Bacillus pumilus: one gene and its partner. The protein of the gene in region 1 interacts with the protein of each later gene in a pairwise test. Links are inferred from orthologs where the notes say so. Each region holds a gene or a part of one and is shown on either strand. Other genes may lie near its edges.

Evidence for each region.
Region 2: the proteins of CKW02_RS06800 (region 1) and CKW02_RS11880 interact in binary tests that used the Bacillus subtilis proteins (3 or more experiments, as listed by UniProt). The link is inferred for Bacillus pumilus from one-to-one orthologs.

The regions. Positions count from the first base shown.
Region 1 is NZ_LT906438.1:1,352,227-1,361,706, forward strand. Bases 4,384-7,256 are described here. They hold CKW02_RS06800 (PAS domain-containing sensor histidine kinase), read left to right. Parts: upstream 4,384-4,841; coding sequence 4,842-6,671; downstream 6,672-7,256. Other genes in these bases: CKW02_RS06795 (peptidoglycan D,D-transpeptidase FtsI family protein), read left to right, coding at 4,384-4,686; CKW02_RS06805 (aminotransferase A), read right to left, coding at 6,697-7,256. In the rest of the region: CKW02_RS06780 (SDR family oxidoreductase), read left to right, coding at 1-503; CKW02_RS06785 (NAD(P)-dependent oxidoreductase), read left to right, coding at 517-1,389; CKW02_RS06790 (CAP domain-containing protein), read right to left, coding at 1,429-2,223; more of CKW02_RS06795, read left to right, coding at 2,560-4,383; more of CKW02_RS06805, read right to left, coding at 7,257-7,866; CKW02_RS06810 (cation diffusion facilitator family transporter), read left to right, coding at 8,159-9,043; CKW02_RS20265 (hypothetical protein), read right to left, coding at 9,104-9,256. UniProt on the Bacillus subtilis protein: Phosphorylates the sporulation-regulatory proteins spo0A and spo0F. It also autophosphorylates in the presence of ATP.
Region 2 is NZ_LT906438.1:2,307,636-2,317,162, forward strand. The notes cover bases 5,954-8,873. They hold CKW02_RS11880 (sporulation histidine kinase inhibitor Sda), read left to right. Parts: upstream 5,954-7,303; coding sequence 7,304-7,444; downstream 7,445-8,873. Other genes in these bases: yqeH (ribosome biogenesis GTPase YqeH), read right to left, coding at 5,954-6,417; CKW02_RS11875 (YqeG family HAD IIIA-type phosphatase), read right to left, coding at 6,420-6,941; CKW02_RS11885 (SGNH/GDSL hydrolase family protein), read right to left, coding at 7,808-8,536; CKW02_RS11890 (polysaccharide deacetylase family protein), read right to left, coding at 8,619-8,873. In the rest of the region: CKW02_RS11825 (ComE operon protein 2), read right to left, coding at 1-240; CKW02_RS11830 (helix-hairpin-helix domain-containing protein), read right to left, coding at 306-935; late competence protein ComER, read left to right, coding at 1,026-1,874; CKW02_RS11840 (class I SAM-dependent DNA methyltransferase), read right to left, coding at 1,923-2,666; rsfS (ribosome silencing factor), read right to left, coding at 2,663-3,019; bis(5'-nucleosyl)-tetraphosphatase (symmetrical) YqeK, read right to left, coding at 3,032-3,595; CKW02_RS11855 (nicotinate-nucleotide adenylyltransferase), read right to left, coding at 3,585-4,154; ribosome assembly RNA-binding protein YhbY, read right to left, coding at 4,168-4,458; more of yqeH, read right to left, coding at 5,317-5,953; more of CKW02_RS11890, read right to left, coding at 8,874-9,359. UniProt on the Bacillus subtilis protein: Mediates a developmental checkpoint inhibiting initiation of sporulation (by preventing phosphorylation of spo0A) in response to defects in the replication initiation machinery.

The DNA of each region.
Region 1 (9,480 bases):
GTCCTAAAACAGGGACACTTGAAACCTTAACAGATGAAGACTGGATGGAATCATTTCAGCTTCATTTACTCAGTTATATTCGATTATTAAAAGAGGCCTTGCCTTATTTGAAAAAACGCGGTGCACGCGTGTTAAACATTGCGTCTATGTCAGTAAAAGAACCGATCCCAGGCTTGATGCTGTCAAATACGTTTAGACCGGCTATTGTCGGCTGGACAAAAACAGCCGCTCAGGAGCTTGCCAAGGATGAAATTTTGATCAATACGTTAGCCCCTGGGAAAATTGAAACAGACCGCGTCAAACAGCTCGACAAGCACCGCGCGCAGGCAGAGCACCAAACGGTTGAAGAAATCAAAGCACAGGCTGAACGTACGATTCCGCTTGGCCGTTATGGACAGCCAGAGGAATTTGCAGCATATGCAGCCTTTCTTTTATCTGAAGCCAATACATATATGACAGGTCAAACACTTATCATTGATGGTGGATTGACAAAGTCTCTTTAAGGAGGAACAAGTGATGACACAAATCAAAACAGTTGGTTTTATTGGAATTGGTGTAATGGGACGCAGTATGGCTGAACATTTAATGGATGCAGGTTATGAAGTTCTCGTTTATACAAGAACAAAAGCGAAAGCAGATGCACTCATTCAAAAAGGCGCATCATGGAAGCCGGAAGTGAAGGAAATTGCACAACATGCAGATGCTGTCATCACAATGGTAGGATATCCATCAGATGTAGAAGAAATCTATTTAGGTGAAGAGGGGCTTGTGGCACATGCTACGCCTGGTACTTATCTGATAGATATGACGACATCGAAGCCTCAGCTGGCAAAAGAAATTGAAGTGAAAGCGAAAGAAAAAGGGCTGTTTGCATTAGATGCACCAGTTTCTGGCGGAGACGTAGGTGCAAAAAATGCAACGCTTGCGATTATGATTGGCGGAGAAAAATCAGCCTATGAAGCGTGTTTGCCCTTATTTGAGAAAATGGGCGAAAACATTCAATATCAAGGACCTGCAGGAAGCGGCCAGCATACCAAAATGTGTAACCAAATTGCGATTGCAGCAGGCATGGTAGGTGTCGCAGAGGCTATGGCCTATGCCGAAAAATCAGGACTTGATCCAGAGCACGTGCTCAAAAGCATCACAACGGGTGCGGCAGGAAGCTGGTCCTTGTCAAACCTTGCACCAAGAATGTTGAAAGGTGATTTCGAGCCAGGGTTCTACGTGAAGCATTTTATTAAAGATATGGGCATTGCACTTGAAGAAGCAGAGCTGATGGGAGAAGAGATGCCTGGGCTCTCACTTGCGAAGTCACTTTATGAGAAGCTGCGTGAACAGGGCGAAGAAAATAGCGGCACACAAAGTATATATAAATTATGGGTGAAATAAAAAAGCCTGTCCTACTTCGGGACAGGCTTTTTAGATAACTTATTTTCCGATGAATTGCTGTGTCCAGTAGTTGCCAGATTTCACATAACCAACACCGATATGTGTATAGTTTTTGTTTAAGATATTGGCTCTATGACCTTCACTGTTCATCCAAGCAGTCACCACTTCTTGTGGAGATCTTTGACCTTGGGCAATGTTTTCACCCGCTGTTTTGTAAGTGATCCCGAATTTCTTCATTTGATCAAATGGAGATCCGTAAGTTGGGCTTGTATGAGAGAAATAGTTTTTATCTTTCATATCTTGAGATTTTGCACGAGCAGATTTGCTTAGCTTTGAATCAACAGAAAGTGCTTTTAATCCTTGCTTTGCACGCTCTTTGTTTGTAAGCTCAACGACTTCTTTTTCAAATGCATTCAAGCTGCTGTCTGCTTTTGCTGTCGTTGTGTCTTTTTGATCAGCTTTTGTATTGTTGTTTGTATTTTGTTTTGCTGGCGCACTTGGTTTAGAAGCAGTAGGTTTTTTCACTGATTCTTGTTTTTGTTCATTTTTTGCTTTGTTTACTTCTTTCACCACTTTTGTGCCAGTAACAGGTTGACCGCTTTTGATCAGCTTGTTTAAAAGAGCTTCGATCTCTTTTTGATTCGACTTGCTTAGCTTGTTTACATCTGAAGAGATATGTAATTTTGTAGCTAATGTATGAAGATCAATGGTTTGATGCTGTACATGTATTACTTGTTTCAGGTTAAGCTCCTTCGCATCAGCTGAATGTCCCCCAGTGAACGTGATGAGTGCAGCAGCCGTTAGCGCTGAAAAAAAGAATGATTTCTTCTTCATATTGTAACTCCTCCTAAAATCTTTGTTTTGTTTTCTCACAGAAAATCATAACATGGACTTTTTGTTATAAACGTACCAGCATCCTCCATTGACAATGCCTGTTTGTCATTTTTGTTAAAGTCACAAAAAAACCCGCCTCATATCAAAGGATAGGGAATTCTTCCATTTAATGAAAACGACATAAACATACCAATATTTTAAAGTGTTAGTATATTTTTTTGCATAATAGGGATTGACAGCTTTTTTTCACTTGTTTCGCTGTAACAACTATTACAAAAGTGTTACAATAATGAGTGGTAATTGTAAAAGATTGAAAGGATGAGAGGAGCTACATAAGTGGGAGAGAAACAGCATCAAGGTGGTGCCGAGCAGAAAAAATTCAAGCGCCGGAACGCCTGGAGGATTAATCTCTTTTTCTTCGCTGTCTTTAGTTTGTTTGCTGTGCTTGTGATCAAGCTTGGTGTGCTGCAAATCGTCAATGGTGAGGATTATAAAAAGCAGGCTAACCGAACAGAGGTCAAAACAGCATCATACCCTTCTCCGAGAGGAAAAATGTATGACGCGAGAGGAAGAGTCGTCGTTGATAATGAAAGTGTACCTGCCATCGTTTATACATCAGAAAGCGGTGTGAAAGCGAAGGATAAGATTAAGGTAGCAAGAAAACTTGCGACTTATATAAAAATGGATACTGATTTTTTGAGAGAGCGTGACATTCGAGATTTTTGGCTGGCAAGCCATCCGAAAGAAGCGGATAAGCTCATTTCAAAAGCAGAGCAAAAGAATCTTAAAGCAAAAGATGTCTATCCGCTTCAAGTAGAGCGCGTGCCTAAGAAAGAAGTTAAGGCGATCGAAAAAGATGCAGAGGAAAAAGCAGTTGCAGCGATCTATCGTCGATTTACAGGCGGATATGCCTTTGAGCCTCAAATCGTGAAAGCAATGGACCCCAATGAAGAGAAAAAAGGGGACGAAAAAGTTGCTTTACTCGATGAAACAAAAGAGTCAAAGCAGACATCATCTGTGAGTTTGACCTATGAAGAGATTTCACTTGTGTCAGAGCATCTTGATGAACTGCCTGGTGTGAATGTCATCAATGATTGGACAAGAAAATATCCGTATGAGAAGACCCTTTATAATGTACTTGGCGGTGTGACCACACCAGAGCAAGGGATTATAAAAGAGCGTGAAGATTACTATATGGCAAGAGGCTACTCACGTAATGACCGAGTAGGGAAGAGCTATTTAGAGTATCAATACGAGGATTTTCTGAACCCGGAGAAAGCGACTGTTCAATATACTCAGGTTGGCGGGAAGCTGCTCGATGAAATCAAGCGGACAGAGGGACGAAGAGGACTTGATCTTGCACTGACATTTGATATGGAGCTGCAAAAGGAAGTCGACAAGATCGTCGAATCAGAGCTTAGATCCGCTAGTGCGAGAAACTATATGATGGACCGTGCATTTGTCGTGATGATGGACCCTAACACTGGGGATGTTCTTGCGATGTCTGGCAAGAAAATGGACGGCAGAGACGTCACTGATTATGCCATCGGAACATTTACGACCCAGTACGAAATGGGCTCTGTTGTCAAAGGAGCTACTGTACTTGGCGGTTATCAGGACGGAATGTCGCACAACCAATCCTATATGGATACACCGCTCTATTTTGCAGGAAGTGGTGGAAAGCCGAAACAGTCATACAAAGTTCTTGGATGGGTCAATGATCTTCAGGCTCTCCAAAAAAGTTCCAACGTCTACATGTTCCAAGTAGCGATGAGAATGGCGGGCATCATTTATCAAAAGGATGGTCCGTTACCGGCAAGACCTGAGCACTTGCAAAAAATGAGAAACTACTATGCGCAATTTGGTCTTGGCGTGAAAACAGGGATCGATTTGCCGCAGGAATCAAGCGGGATGCAGACGCATCCGAAGACGGTCGGCGGACTTTTGCTCGATGAAGCAATTGGCCAGTATGACACGTATACACCGCTTCAAGTTGCCCAGTACATGTCAACGATCGCTAATGGAGGAAATCGCGTTCAGCCAAGAGTGGTGAAAAGCGTTCACCTTCCAACAAAGAAGGATGAAGTAGGCCCAGTCGTGAAAAAATATGAGCCGAAGGTATTGAACACGATTAACAACTCGAAAGCAGATATTGACCGCGTCAAAATGGGACTGAAAATGGTCACATCGACCGGCGGTACTGCCGCAGGCCGTTTTGGTCAGCATGATGTCTCAGGAAAAACAGGGACGGCCCAAACCTTTTACTACGGTGCCAACCGCAGCTGGTGGGGAAACCCCACTTACAATTTAACCTTTGGAGGATATTATCCATCGTCCAATCCAAAAGTAGCTTTTAGTGTCGTGACACCTTATGTCTCAGACAAAGATTCCGTCATTAAAACCATCCCAAGTAAAATTATTGATAAGTACGTTGAATTACAAAAGAAATACGAAAAGCAGTAAACAGCAGAGAGCACATCAAGAGAATGTGCTCTTTTTTGCTGAAAATATGGACGTTTCCCTCGATGACGGAAGGAAAATACGGGTTTTCTAGCGAATCTTTTTTATACATCAATCTAAGGACAACCCTAAAAAATGAAAAGGAGGGTCGGACGACGATGGAACAAAAAATGAAAGATTCGAATCAGCTTTATTCGAATATCGATTTACATGCCGTTCTTTCTTCTAATGGCCGCTTTCTCTACATTTCTTCTAACTGTAAGCAGCTTTTGCTTTATGAACAAAAGGATTTACTAGGGTGTTTTTTGAAAGACTTTGTTCATACCGAAGATCAATTTCTCGTCGAGAGTTATTTCTACAATCAGCACATGCTAGAGATTTCCCACTTTAGGCTGCTTAGAAGTGACCTAACAGCTGTATGGATTGAAGCTAGTATTGATTTTGTTGCTTGTGATGCGTTAGACAGTGAATTAAGTAGAGAAATGATCCTAAAAATGAGGGTGCTGGACGCTGAACCGCAAAAAGCAGCATTTCAAACAACATCAGAAGTGTCAGAACAGTCGTTAGGCAGTCTGCCGGCTTTCCAACATGTCAGTGAAGCTGAACAATTGATTGCCATGCTGCCAAATCCGTTATGTATTACGATTTTAGGGGAAATTGTTTATGCGAATGATGCGATGCTTCAATTAATGGGGGTAAGTACAAGAGATGACATGATCGGCAAAACTGCATTTGACTTTATTGCTGAGGAGTACCATGACATTGTGAGAAGCCGAATTACAAGGCTGCAACAAGGTCTTCCAGTCGGAATGATTGAACAGATATGGAAGCGGAAAGATGGAAGCAGCATCCATATCGAAGTGAAGTCATCACCAACGATCTATCAAAGTCAGCGGGCAGAGCTTTTGCTGTTAGTAGACATCTCATCCCGTAAGAAATTCCAAACCGTTCTGCAAAAAAGCCGGGAGCGTTATCAGCTGCTCATCCAAAACTCCATTGATACGATTGCGGTCATTCACGATCACAAATGGGTGTTTATGAATGAATCAGGCATTAAATTATTTGAAGCCGAGCATTACGATAAATTAATAGGAAAAGATATTTTCCATCAAATCCATTCCTGTGACCAGCAAAAAGTGAAAAAAAGCATATCACGTATTATTGAAAGAGCATCAGATTCTGAGATTGTCACGATGAGCTGTCATACGTTTAAACACAAACTGATTTATACAGAAATGGTGTGTATCCCAACTACATTTTTTGGAGAAACAGCCGTTCAAATTATTTTAAGAGATATATCCGAACGTAAGCAGACAGAAGAGCTCATGCTCCGGTCTGAAAAATTATCGATCGCAGGTCAATTGGCTGCGGGCATTGCACATGAGATCAGGAACCCATTGACTGCCATCAAAGGCTTTTTGCAGCTCATTAAACCGAAAACGAAAGATCGGGATCAATATTTCGAGATTGTTTTCTCTGAACTGAGCCGGATAGAAATTATCTTAAGCGAGCTGCTCATGCTGGCAAAACCGCAGCAAACGGCATCGATGCAGACACTTGATTTGAAAAAAATCATCAGCGAAGTCACGGCTTTATTAGAAACACAAGCGAACTTAAATGGCATTTTAATGAACACGAGTGAAATAGAAGAGGATCTCCTGATGAACGGGGATCAAAATCAGCTCAAGCAGGTGTTTATCAATTTAATCAAAAATGCCGTAGAATCCATGCCGGACGGAGGGAAGGTTGACATTACGGCCAAAGCAGAAAGAGATGGAATTCACGTCACCATTCGTGATGAAGGGGTTGGCATTCCTGAATCGGTCATGAAGCGAATAGGAGAGCCCTTTTTAACGACAAAGGAAAAAGGGACTGGACTTGGCCTTATGGTGACATTTAATATTTTAGAAAATCACAACGGGACGATCCGTGTGGATAGTCATCCCGAAAAGGGCACCGTATTTCACATCATGTTTCCTGCAAAATAAAAACAACGGCAGGAGAGCCGTTGTTTCAGTCTGTTAAATGAATAGAACGCTTTTCAAGAACGAATTGTTCTAGGCGGTCAAGTCCTTCTTTCAGTGTTTCAAGTGAATAAGCATAGGATAGACGCACATACCCCTCGCCGAGTGGAGAGAAAGCAGACCCTGGTACGACAGCAAGTCTTGTACTTTCTAACAGCTCCATACAAAAATCAAAGGAACTCATCCCAAACGATTCAATGGATGGAAAAATATAAAAAGCGCCAGAAGGCTTAATGACCGGAAGCCCCATAGAAATGAGCCGATCGTATACATAATCGAGCCTTTTCTTATATTGCTCTCTCATGATGAGTGCATCATCCACACCATTTGTCACAGCTTCAAGTGCCGCCTTTTGTGAGACAGCCGAGGCACAAGACACGTTATATTGATGTACTTTTAATACATGTTTAGCAATTGGAGCTGAAGCAAATAAAAAGCCAATTCTCCAACCAGTCATGCTATGAGACTTAGACAGTCCGTTAATCACAATGGTCTGTTCCTTTAAGAAAGAAGCGATTGAATGATGCGGCCGGTCAAATGTCAGCTCGCTATAGATTTCATCGGATAAAATAAAGATGTCTTTTCCTTCAAGGAGCTGGGCAATCTCTTTCAATTCTTCTTCTGAAAGCGTGACACCAGTTGGATTTGAAGGATAAGGAAGCACAACACACTTTGTTTTTTCCGTTAATGCATCCTCAATCAGCTTGGCATTTAATTTAAAGCCAGCATTCGTTGTGTCGATATGTACGGGCTTCCCCCCGCACATTCGAATGATCGGTTCATAGCCAGGGTAGACAGGTCCAGGTAAAATCACTTCATCACCCTCTGACAAAATGGTTCGAAACGCAGCATCAATCGCTTGACTTGCACCTGTCGTCACAATGATCTCTGACTCTGCATCATAATCAAGGTTGACTTTCTTCTTGATGTAGTGCTGGATTGCTTGTCTTAGCTCTAGGAAACCAGCATTATGAGTGTACGAAGTGAAATTCTCGTCAATGGCTGCTTTTGCAGCTGTTTTGACATGATGCGGCGTATAAAAATCGGGCTGGCCTATCGTCAAAGATACGACATCCTCATATGACGATACGAGATTTGAAAATGTTCGAATGCCTGAAATTTCAATATCCTTTACTCTTGGATTCAGCAAATGCTCCATTTCTCATCACCTTAAAAATTTATGTTTTTATCCTATTTTACCATTCACTGCATAAATGTCACCTGCGAAAGGCACTGGATATCATTATCTGTAGTCTATTCTCCTATTCATCACAGCATGAGTGATATATTGAAGAAAGAGCAACATTTATTATAGCGTAACCTCACGAGAAAATACAGGCTGCGATAACATGATTAGAAAACGGCAAAACGGTGTAAACTGAAAGAACGTGAGAATCAGGGTCATGGGAATTGCTTTCATAGACATACGATCTCCTAAAGGAGGACGATAAATGGAACAATCAGCGAAGACATCAAAAATAGCGTTTCTATCCGTGATGAGTAACACATTTGTTGTCATCTTAAAAATCATTGTAGGTCTGCTCACTGGATCTGTTGCGGTTTTATCAGAAGCCATTCATTCTTTTCTCGATTTAATGGCATCTTTTATTGCATTTATCTCTGTTCGTATTTCAAGAAAGCCAGCAGATTCTAAACATCCTTATGGACATGGAAAAGTCGAAAATATTTCTGGAACGATTGAGACCTTACTGATTTTCGTTGCGGGCATTTGGATCATCTACGAATGTGTTCACAAATTAATGCATCCAGAGCCAGTCAAGCTGCCTGTACTTGGCATTGTGGTGATGCTATTAGGCGCGATCATCAACTTTATCGTATCGAAGGTTGTGAACAAAGAGTCGGAAAGGGTCCATTCTGTCGCCATGAAATCGAATGCATTGCACCTGTTAACAGATGTGTATACGTCATTAGGGGTCGCATTCAGTTTATTGCTTGTCGCATTAACCGACTGGTATTTCTTAGATCCGATCATTGGAATGATACTTGCTCTCTTTATTATGCGTGAAGCATTTAAACTCATGAAAGAAGCCTTCCCGCCGCTCGTAGACGCCCGGCTAACGCCCGAGGAAGAACAATCGATCGAAGCAATCATTCAAGGATTCAGTCAAGAATTCATCGAATATCATGACTTTCGAACAAGACGATCCGGTGCAGAGGAATATATTGATTTTCATTTGATTGTAGATGGCAAGACAACGATAGAAGATGTTCATCAATTATGTGATCGAATTGAAGAGAAGATTCAGCAAGAATTTCCGCATGCACAAATCTTTATTCATGTAGAACCTGAAAGTGAAAGAAGCACGCAAACGTAAAAAGGCGATCAACCAACTTAGGTTGTATCGCCTTTTTTACGCTTCATCTATGAAATGAAATCAATATCCATAAGCAGTATCGTAATCTTCATACCAAGAGATATAAGCTGCGTCATCATTTGACAAACCATGCTTCATGTCTAAAAAATCAGCTTCGCAAATATCTTCAATCACAGTCATTTCATTGTTATTTAATAGTACGACAGTTCCCATCATGAACACCTTTCTTTAAAAAATCCTTGACTATTGTACCATGTGAAGAACGATTGTCAACAGCAGAATGGAAACAAGACGAAAATATCACAAAATGTTAAAAAATCAGGAGGTAAAAGAACTAGAAGTACCATGATTTTCACAAATTTTCAGTATTTATTCACATAAATCATTGAGGACGAACTGATCTAAAATATATGTAAAAGTGTAAAGGTACATTGATC
Region 2 (9,527 bases), 960 kb from region 1 along the record:
GGCACATTGTAAAATAGCGTTCATTTCCGCATGGATGGTGCGAACGCAGTGATGATCAATGACATAGCATCCCACATCTGCACAATGGACATCACCAGCAATTGAGCCATTATATCCCCCTGCAATGATACGCTTGTCTCTGACGATGGTCGCCCCAACAGCTAACCGCTCACAGGTGCTTCGCAGAGCAAGCAAATGGCTTTGCGCCATAAAATATTGATTCCATGAAATTCTTTCCACGAGCTGATCCCTCCAGAATGATGGTTGGTATTAAGTGTACATGCCTTCCTTCTATATCGTCAATTCTACTTAACGGTCAATTCATTTTTCAGCCGTTCGATGGTCTTCTCCCCAAAACCTGAAATGTTCCGCAAATCTTCAATTTGTTGAAATTCTCCGTGCTCCTCTCTGTACGTAATGATAGCTTCTGCTTTAGCTGGCCCTATTCCATTAATGGTTTGCAATTCCGCTGCATCAGCCTGATTCACATTGACACCTTGACTCTTTTCATTACCCGATGGAGCGTCTGCACCTGCTGTTTGTGCCTCTCTCTCTGCTTCTCCCTGCTTCCGGACATAAATCATCATACTGTCTTCTAATTTTGCTGCTTGATTAATTTCAATCGTGTCTGCTTTACTAGTAAAACCTCCTGCTCTTCGAATGGCTTCTTCTACCCGTGCATCAGATTGAAACGTATAAACACCTGGCTTTTTTACAGCCCCTTTGACCTCCACAAAAATGGAGGATGATTCATTATCGGTCTTTTCTTGTTTGTCTTCTAATGTGACTTGTATGTCTTGATCGCCCTTCAATACACTTGGCTCTCTAGAGCTCTCCTTATTTCCTGCCAAAAGGAAGAAAGTGATGATGATCGTGCCCATGAGCCCAGCTCCGATATAAAGACTGTATTTTTTCAATGGAATGAGTCGCTTCACGTGCTCACGCTTCTTTCAATCATATTTTTCTATTGCTCAACATACTGTTTAGAAGATAACAGATCCTATGCGCCTAAGGAGGGAGAACGTTTGAATATCGGGATAATCGGTACAGGAAACATGGGTACCATACTTACTGAGGCATTTATTGAATCAAAGGCAGTCAATCCCTCATCCATCACCATTACAAACCGGACCATAGAAAAAGCGTTCAATATAAAAAAGAACCACCCAGAGCTTGAAGTAACAAAACAGCTTACAGGAGCTGTCATGGATAAAGATTTCATCTTTGTTTGTGTCAAGCCGCTTGATATTTATCCTCTTTTAAAAGAGCTGAGCCCTCTTTTAAAAGAGCACCAAACCATTGTCATCATTACAAGTCCGGTTCATCCTGAACAGCTTCAGGATATCGTTCCTTGTCAAACAGCCAGGCTGATTCCAAGCATTACGAACCGTGCTTTATCAGGTGCGTCACTTTTAACATTTGGATCGTCATGTAATGTCGCGACGAAAACAGCGTTAAGACAATTAGCTTCCTGCATTTCAACACCTATCGAAATTCATCATTCGATTACAAGAGCGGCGTCAGATATCGTCAGCTGCGGTCCTGCCTTTATCAGCTTCCTCGTTCAGAAAATGATTGAAGCAGCCGTTGAAGAAACAGATATTTCTAAAGAAGAAGCCACCACCTTATCAGAAGATATGCTTGTAGGGCTTGGCCGTTTGATTGAAAAAAGAGTCTATACCCTTCCGACACTACAAGACAAAGTGTGTGTAAAAGGCGGCGTTACGGGTGAAGGGATTAAAGCACTTGAAGCAGGTGTTCAAGATATGTTCCACCGCCTTTTTCAAAACACCCATGAAAAATTCGATGAAGATCTTGAAGCGGTTGCGCATCAATATCCGCCAAGTGTGTTTACTGATGATCGCAGAAATTAATCAACTCTGCAACAAGCGAAAAAAGGGTTTTAAAAAACCATCGTTCCATTAAACGATGGTTTTTGGCTTCTTAGCTGAAATGAAATATCTTTCGGCGAATTCCCTGGGCGCTTCATTTGTAAAATCAGCGGTCACTTCTATTTGTTCAAAGCCAGCGGACTCAAGGAACGCCGCATAGGTCTCAAATGGAAATGTACGCTGTTCATGTGTCTCATCATAACGCTGATACACGTCTCCGTCCTTTACAAAAAAGCTTAAATCGTGAATGACCGAATACATGTCATCCCCTTTATCACTCTGCCAAATATAGCTGATCTCTTCATCTTGATCGGCATAAGTCGAACCTGGGAATACCTCTTCCATTTTATAAGGAGTATGAACATCAAAGAGTAAAACCCCATCTGCCTCTAAAAGCTGAAACATGTTTTTAAAGGTTTTTTTGACGTCATTTTCGTTTTTTAAGTAATTCAAGGAATCACAGCATATAACCGCCGCTTGAAAGACTTGCTCAAAACCCGTCAGCTCTCTCATATCTTGATGTAAAAATTGAATGGACTGCTTTTTCGCCTGTGCTTTTTGCTGCGCGAAAGCCAGCATTTCTTCACTGAGGTCAATTCCTGTGACTGCGTGACCCTTTTCAGCTAACCGAAGAGAAATCTCTCCAGTTCCACAGCCAACATCAATAATGGCAGCATTCGGTTTGATATTCTGCTGGATCCACTGAACCCATTCATCATAAGGTGCATGTGTCATGAGCTCGTCATACACACCTGCAAACCCTTGATAAATCATGAGTTAATGCCAAGTGAAAGCGTTTCTCTCGGCGCATCTCCCCATAACTTCTCTAGGTTGTAGTATCCTCTTTCTTCTTTGTGGAACACATGAGCAATGACATCACCAAGATCAATCAATACCCATCTTGCTTCATCAAAGCCCTCCATCTTCTTCACTTCGATTCCACTTTCCTCTGCAAGATGTTTTACTTCTCTTGCAATGGCCTGCACTTGTTTATCAGAGTTCCCGTGACAAATGAGAAAATAATCGGCAACAAGTGAGATTCCTTGCATATTAAGGGCAATAATATCCTCAGCCCGTTTATCATCGCATGCTCCTGCCGCGACGTTTAAAATTGATGATGAATCCATCCAAATTCCTCCTTAATTGTTCTTATGCACAAGTGAGTTGTAAGTCGCAAGCGTATCTGGATAGACTGGCTGGTTCTTTTTCAATAAAAAGCTGATCGTGTTTTTTAGTGACTGAATCAGTGCGCTATCTAAATCTTGCTCTGCTAACTCTCTTACTTCTTCAACACCAGGGAAATGACGTCCTGGTTCGATATAATCAGCGACATAAATGACCTTTTCAAGTAATGTCATGTTTGGTCTGCCTGATGTATGAAATTCAATGGCCGTTAAAATATCTTGGTCGTTAATAGCTGCTTCCTTTTTAACCAAATAGGCACCAACCGGGGCATGCCAAAGCTCGGGCGAATATTCCAGCAATAGAGGGTTCATCTGTTCCTGCTGGATAATCCCCTTCATTTCATCCTTTGGTCTAAATTTCGCATAATCATGAAAAATAGCGGCGATCTCTGCTTTTTTCACATCTGCACCGAACCGTTCCGCTAAAGAAATAGCTGTCTCCATAACCCCGAGTGTATGTGTATATCTATGCTCTGTTAACTGCTCTTTGACACAGCTTAATGCTTCTTCACGATTCATATAAGTGATGCTCCTTTATATAACGCTCAACAGCTTTCGGTATCAAATAATCGACAGGTTTTTCCTGCATGATTCGCTGCCTAATCAATGTCGATGATACATCAAAAGCTGGAACATCTGCAAATAAAAGAGGATATGTCGTATTTCGGGTATAACCCGGTCTTTTCATCCCAATAAAAGTAATCATCTGAAGCAAATCATCTATCCGATGCCATTTTGGCAAATACTCGACCATGTCCGCTCCAATCATAAAAAAGAACTCATCTTCAGGATGATGCTTCTTTAAAAGCTCCACCGTATCTACTGTATAAGATGGACCCTCTCGCTCCATTTCAATGAGCTCCAATCGAAAATGTGGATTTGACTGGATCGCCGCATCCACCATTTTCACCCGGTGACGACTATCTGCTCGCTTCCGGTCTGTTTTATGAGGAGGCTTGTGATTTGGGATAAACCAAATTTCATCAAGCCCTACTTGAAAACGCACTTCATTTGCCATCAGCAAATGCCCATTATGAGGAGGATCAAACGTACCGCCAAACAACCCTATTTTTTTCATATCACATCCACCTTTACGGCAGCTTAATTTGTTTATTTTCCTTTGATTCTTTATAAAGGACAATCACATTTCCGATCGTTTGAACAAGTTCAGCTTTTGCACCTTTGACAAGTGCTTTCGCAACTTCCGTTTTGTCCTCGTCGCAGTTTTGTAATATGCTGACCTTTAACAATTCTCTTACTTCAAGCGCCTCGGAAATTTGCTTGATCATATTGTCATTTACCCCGCCTTTTCCTACTTGAAAAATAGGTGATAAATGATGTGCTTTTGCACGTAAAAAACGTTTTTGTTTCCCTTTTAACATGGTGTTCCTCCTAATTTCTGTATCACAATTGACTTCATTTTTCTTGCGTCAGGCGTGATGCCTGTCCACAGTTCAAAGGCTCTAGCTGCTTGTCCAACAAACATGCCGACACCATCTACTGTTTTCAAACCTAACCCGGCTGCTTCTCTGAGCAGTTTTGTTTCTATTGGATTATACACAATATCACAAACAACCGCTGTTTTTTTTTGCGTTTACTAAAGAAATCGGGGTTTCTTCAACATTCGGGTGCATACCAATTGAGGTTGTATGGATGATGACATCATATTCCCCAAGCTGCTCTTCCGCCGTCTTTAATGTAATGGCACTAGAAGTGAAGTTCCCATTTGCACTTTCAATTAAAGCCTCCGCTTTTTCAATGGTACGATTGGTGATATCAAAGCTTTTCGGTGCATAGTCAGCGATTGTCGTATAAATCGCATTTGCCGCTCCGCCAGCACCAATCATTAGAAATGACAGCTCTGATAAAGGCTGATCCAAGGCTTCAAGCAATGAATGAAGAAAGCCCTCCCCATCTGTGTTGTACCCGACGAGCTGACCTCCTTCGAGCCGCACCGTATTGACTGCACGCAGGCGTTCAGCTGTCACATCAATTTTGTCCAGGTACTGCATGATGTCTACCTTGTGCGGAACAGTGACGTTAAAGCCGCTGATTCCTAAGGCTTTCATACCGCTAATGGCATCTTTCAGGTCATCATTTTCTACTTGAAAGCCATGATAATGTCCATCAATTCCAGCATCCTTTAATGCTGCATTATGAATATCCGGAGACATTGAATGGCCAACAGGGTTACCGATTACTCCGTATAAAGGTTTCAAGGTCTCTCCCCCTCTGAACATTTAAATTAACGAACGTCTCATAAACACATGCACGCCTTTTGGCGCATAGACTTTGATTTGCTTACCTGCATCATTTGCCGTGATCCACCCTAAGCCTGAGAAGACGATATCCATTTTCGGCTGATCAATGGTAAAGGTATGTGGAACGAGTGGAGGAAAATCTTCCATCCCCTCTTTTGATGGCGGTGATAGCAGTTCACCGGCATGTTTTTCATATAAATCATCTGCGTTCTCTAACTTTGTTCTGTGTATGTTCAGCTCATTTGGCATATAGCAGACAAATGACGTTCTGCCGCCTTTTACATAATCAAATCGAGCAAGCCCGCCAAAATAAAGCGTTTGAGCTTCATTTAATTGGAACGTTCTCGGTTTCAATTCTTTTTTCGGCGTTAAGATCTTCAAGTCATTTTTACTGACATAGTGCGCCATTTGATGACGGTTGATAATGCCCGGCGTATCAAATAGAGCAGATCCGTCATCAAGCGGGATCTCAATGGCATCAAGTGTTGTACCTGGATATTGGGATGTGGTGATCACGTTCTCTTTACCAGATACTTCTTTGATGATTCGATTGATAAATGTGGATTTCCCAACATTCGTACAGCCGACGACATAGACATTTCTTCCTTCGCGGTAATGATCGATCGCTTCCATCACCTCAGGTACGCCCTGACCTCTGCTTGCACTGATTAAGAAAACATCGATCGGGTTCAATCCGTTTTCTTTCGCTTCCCGTTTCATCCAATGAATTAAACGATCTTTTTTCACGGATTTCGGTAAAATATCTACTTTGTTGCCGACGAGTAAAATCGGGTTACCACCGACAATACGACTCAGCCCATTAATCCAGCTTCCGTTAAAGTCAAAAATATCAACGACCTTGACAATCAGAGAATCTGTCTCTCCGATACTGTGCAATATATTTAAAAAGTCGTCTTCTGTTAAAGAAACATCTTGTATTTCATTGTAGTTCTTTAACCTAAAACAGCGCTGACAGATCACATCTTCTTTCAATAGAGATGCTGCCGGCGCATATCCTAATTGATCTTTATCTTCCGTCTGAATGGCTACACCGCAGCCAATACAAACAACCTTTTCCATTATTACTCTTCCTCCCACTGAATGTGGCCCTTACGCTTTAAGGCTCCTAAAATTCTGCGTTCAATCTGCCTGTTAAACTTAGTGATAAATCCGTCTGAGGCAGCAACAGGGACGACCAAAATCGTATGGAAGCCGTGACGATTCCCGCCTAGAACATCGGTCATGAGCTGATCCCCAATGACAACCACATCTTCTTTTTTCAATTGCATATCAGCGACGGCCTTATTAAAAGCTCTTCCCATCGGCTTTTTCGCTTTATAAATAAACGGAATATGAACTGGTTCAGAAAAAAGCTTGACCCTTTTTTCATTATTGTTCGATACAATCGTCACTTGTATCCCGTGATCCTTCATTTCTTGAAACCATTCAATTAAGCGGGGCGTCGCACTTGGACGATCCCATTCTACTAGTGTGTTATCTAAATCGGTAATAATTCCTTTTACATTTCGTTCTTTTAGTTTTTGCGGTGAAATGTGGAAAATGCTTTTCACAAATTCATCCGGTAAGAAATACTTCTTTAGCACAATTTGCACCCTTTCTTCCATTGGTTTTTCAGCGATAGTGTCGAATCAAATCACAATTTGTCTGTCTATCGAATACAATGAAAAAGTTTTCGACATATGACGAGGACCTTCAACAGTTGTGGATAATTTTACACACATTATCCACCTATATTTCATCACGCTTTCATTCAATTATAAACACTCTACCCACAAGTTATCCACTTCACCATGTGGATAACAGAACGATTGTTCTTGTTTCCCATTCATGGTAGATTAAAGGTACTTCAGAGACATTCGATCAACCTATGATGATATGTCTTTTCCTCAAGTTTTATGCCAACTTTTTCAGGGGAGGTGTTTTTCCCATCATATGGGTTTCTAGTATGAAAAAGCTGTCAGATGATTTACTTATAGAATCGTATTATAAAGCAAATGAAATGAACTTAAATCGCGACTTCATTGAATTAATTGAGACAGAAATGAAAAGACGTTCGCTCGGGCATATGCTCTCTGTTTCCTCTTAATTCCATATCACAGGAACCATGCCTCCCGAGCATTCTCTTTTTTAAACTCAGGTGACTGATATTATATCACTTGCGCTATAGGCTTACTACTATTTTCCGTAAAAAACACCCCTTCTCAAGTAAAGAAGAGGTGTCTTATTTGCAAGGCTGTTCATTCCAAAACCATAACCCTCCACCTACGACCAAAATAACCACAAGGAATACAACAAGAAAAGCGTAACCGATTCCTGCTCCTTGAGCTGGATAAGGCGAACACGCAGGGTAAGGATAAGGGCATCCCCACATATCAGTTACCTCCTTCTAGGAAGATATACTGTTAGACTATGCTAAATGGATGATCTTGTTTAGGCAGATGGCCATCATTTAAAAATGTTTGATGACATCACGCTCTTTGATTTCGTTATAAATGATTCTTGCCCCTTTTGGCGTCATATGATTGCCAGAAGGGTCGATCAAACCTGATTGAATCAACGCATTGTCACTATCTTCGCCTGCTTCTCGGATGAACGCTTTCCAGTTGTCGACAAGCGGTACTTGATGATCCTTGGCTATTTCTCTCGTGATATCATTATAGGAATTTTGCCAAGCTCTTGCCCCGCCTCTCTCAGCAAAATAAGATGACTTATACCTAGAGTAATAATACAAGCCCTTTTTTCCGCCTTCTACAACAGGTACACAGGTCATGAGAATCGGGGTAATGCCTGCTTTTCTACTCTCAGAAATGAAGTAGGTTACGTTTTCTTTAAACCTTTTTTTCGTCACTCGGGGATGTTTCCCGTCTAAAATCGCCGCATCATTCGTCCCAAACATGATGAGGACGTAAGTTGGTTTCTGCTTTAAAATATCCTGCTCAAAGCGCAGCTTCGCATCTTCAGTCGTCTGCCCGCCAATTCCTGCGTTCTTCACTTGAATTTGACCGCGCTCGACGTTTTTCATGAGATTCACCCATTTTTCAGATGTTGGATAATCTCGAAAGTCCCAGTTTGATCCCTTTGTATTGCTGTCGCCAAATGCAATGACACTTTCTTGTTCTGGCTTTGAGCACCCAGCAGCGACACAAAGTAGGATGAAAAGGACAACATATTTCTTCACAACATTCACCTCCAAAAGCCCTCTTCATATAGTAAACGACAAGACTTTTGGTTTCAATGAATGACTGTTTTTGACGAATCTCCTATTGCAGTTGAACTGGTACATACGCTTTGTCATGATGCAGTAGTTCGCTCACTTTAACAAATTCATATCCTCGATCCTTTAATTCAGGTATTACTTGTTTCAGTGCTTCAACCGTTTGCTTCCGGTTTCCCCCACCATCATGCAAAAGAATAATATCGCCGCCTTGAATGTGATCAATAATCCTGCTCGCAATTTTGTGTGAGCCTGGTCTTGACCAGTCCTTCGGATCTTGCGTAAAGGACCACATGACCACATCATATCCTTGTTTAGACAAAATCCGGAAAGATTTCATCGTCAAGCGGCCACCAGGAGGACGAAATAATAAGGGCCCACCAGGCTGAAGTGAAGCGATATGAGCCGCTGATTCTTTTAGCTCCTGCTTGATCTCCTTTGAAGATAACAGGTCAAAATACGTATGATTCATCGTGTGGTTGCCAAGCTCATTTCCCTCGCCTACGATTCGTTTCGCAATGTCTGGATATGTATGAATCCGGCTGCCTATAGCAAAAAAGCTGGCATTCACTTGATGCTCCTTCAGCACGTCTAAGACTTGATTCGTGTACACTGGATGAGGTCCATCATCAAAGGTCAGTGCAATCTTTTTTCGTTCCTGTCTCATGTCCCAAAAAGCTCGTCCTGTTTTTTCTAGGTCGATTCTTTTTAATGTTCGAGCTTCTATTTTATTAGGAACAAACGTGCATAGCAGTAATATACACAGCAAGACATGCAACCCTCTCATTTGACCGCCTCCACAGAACATTCTTACAGATTAAATTGCCCGCTTTTTAATGATTCATTCAGCATTCATGGTCACGAACTGCATCTCTGACTTCTTTTTTTACATAAAAAAAGCTGGCCATCAGGCCCGCTTTTTGTTTCACGTTTGGTTTCTCTCTTCAACTGTCGA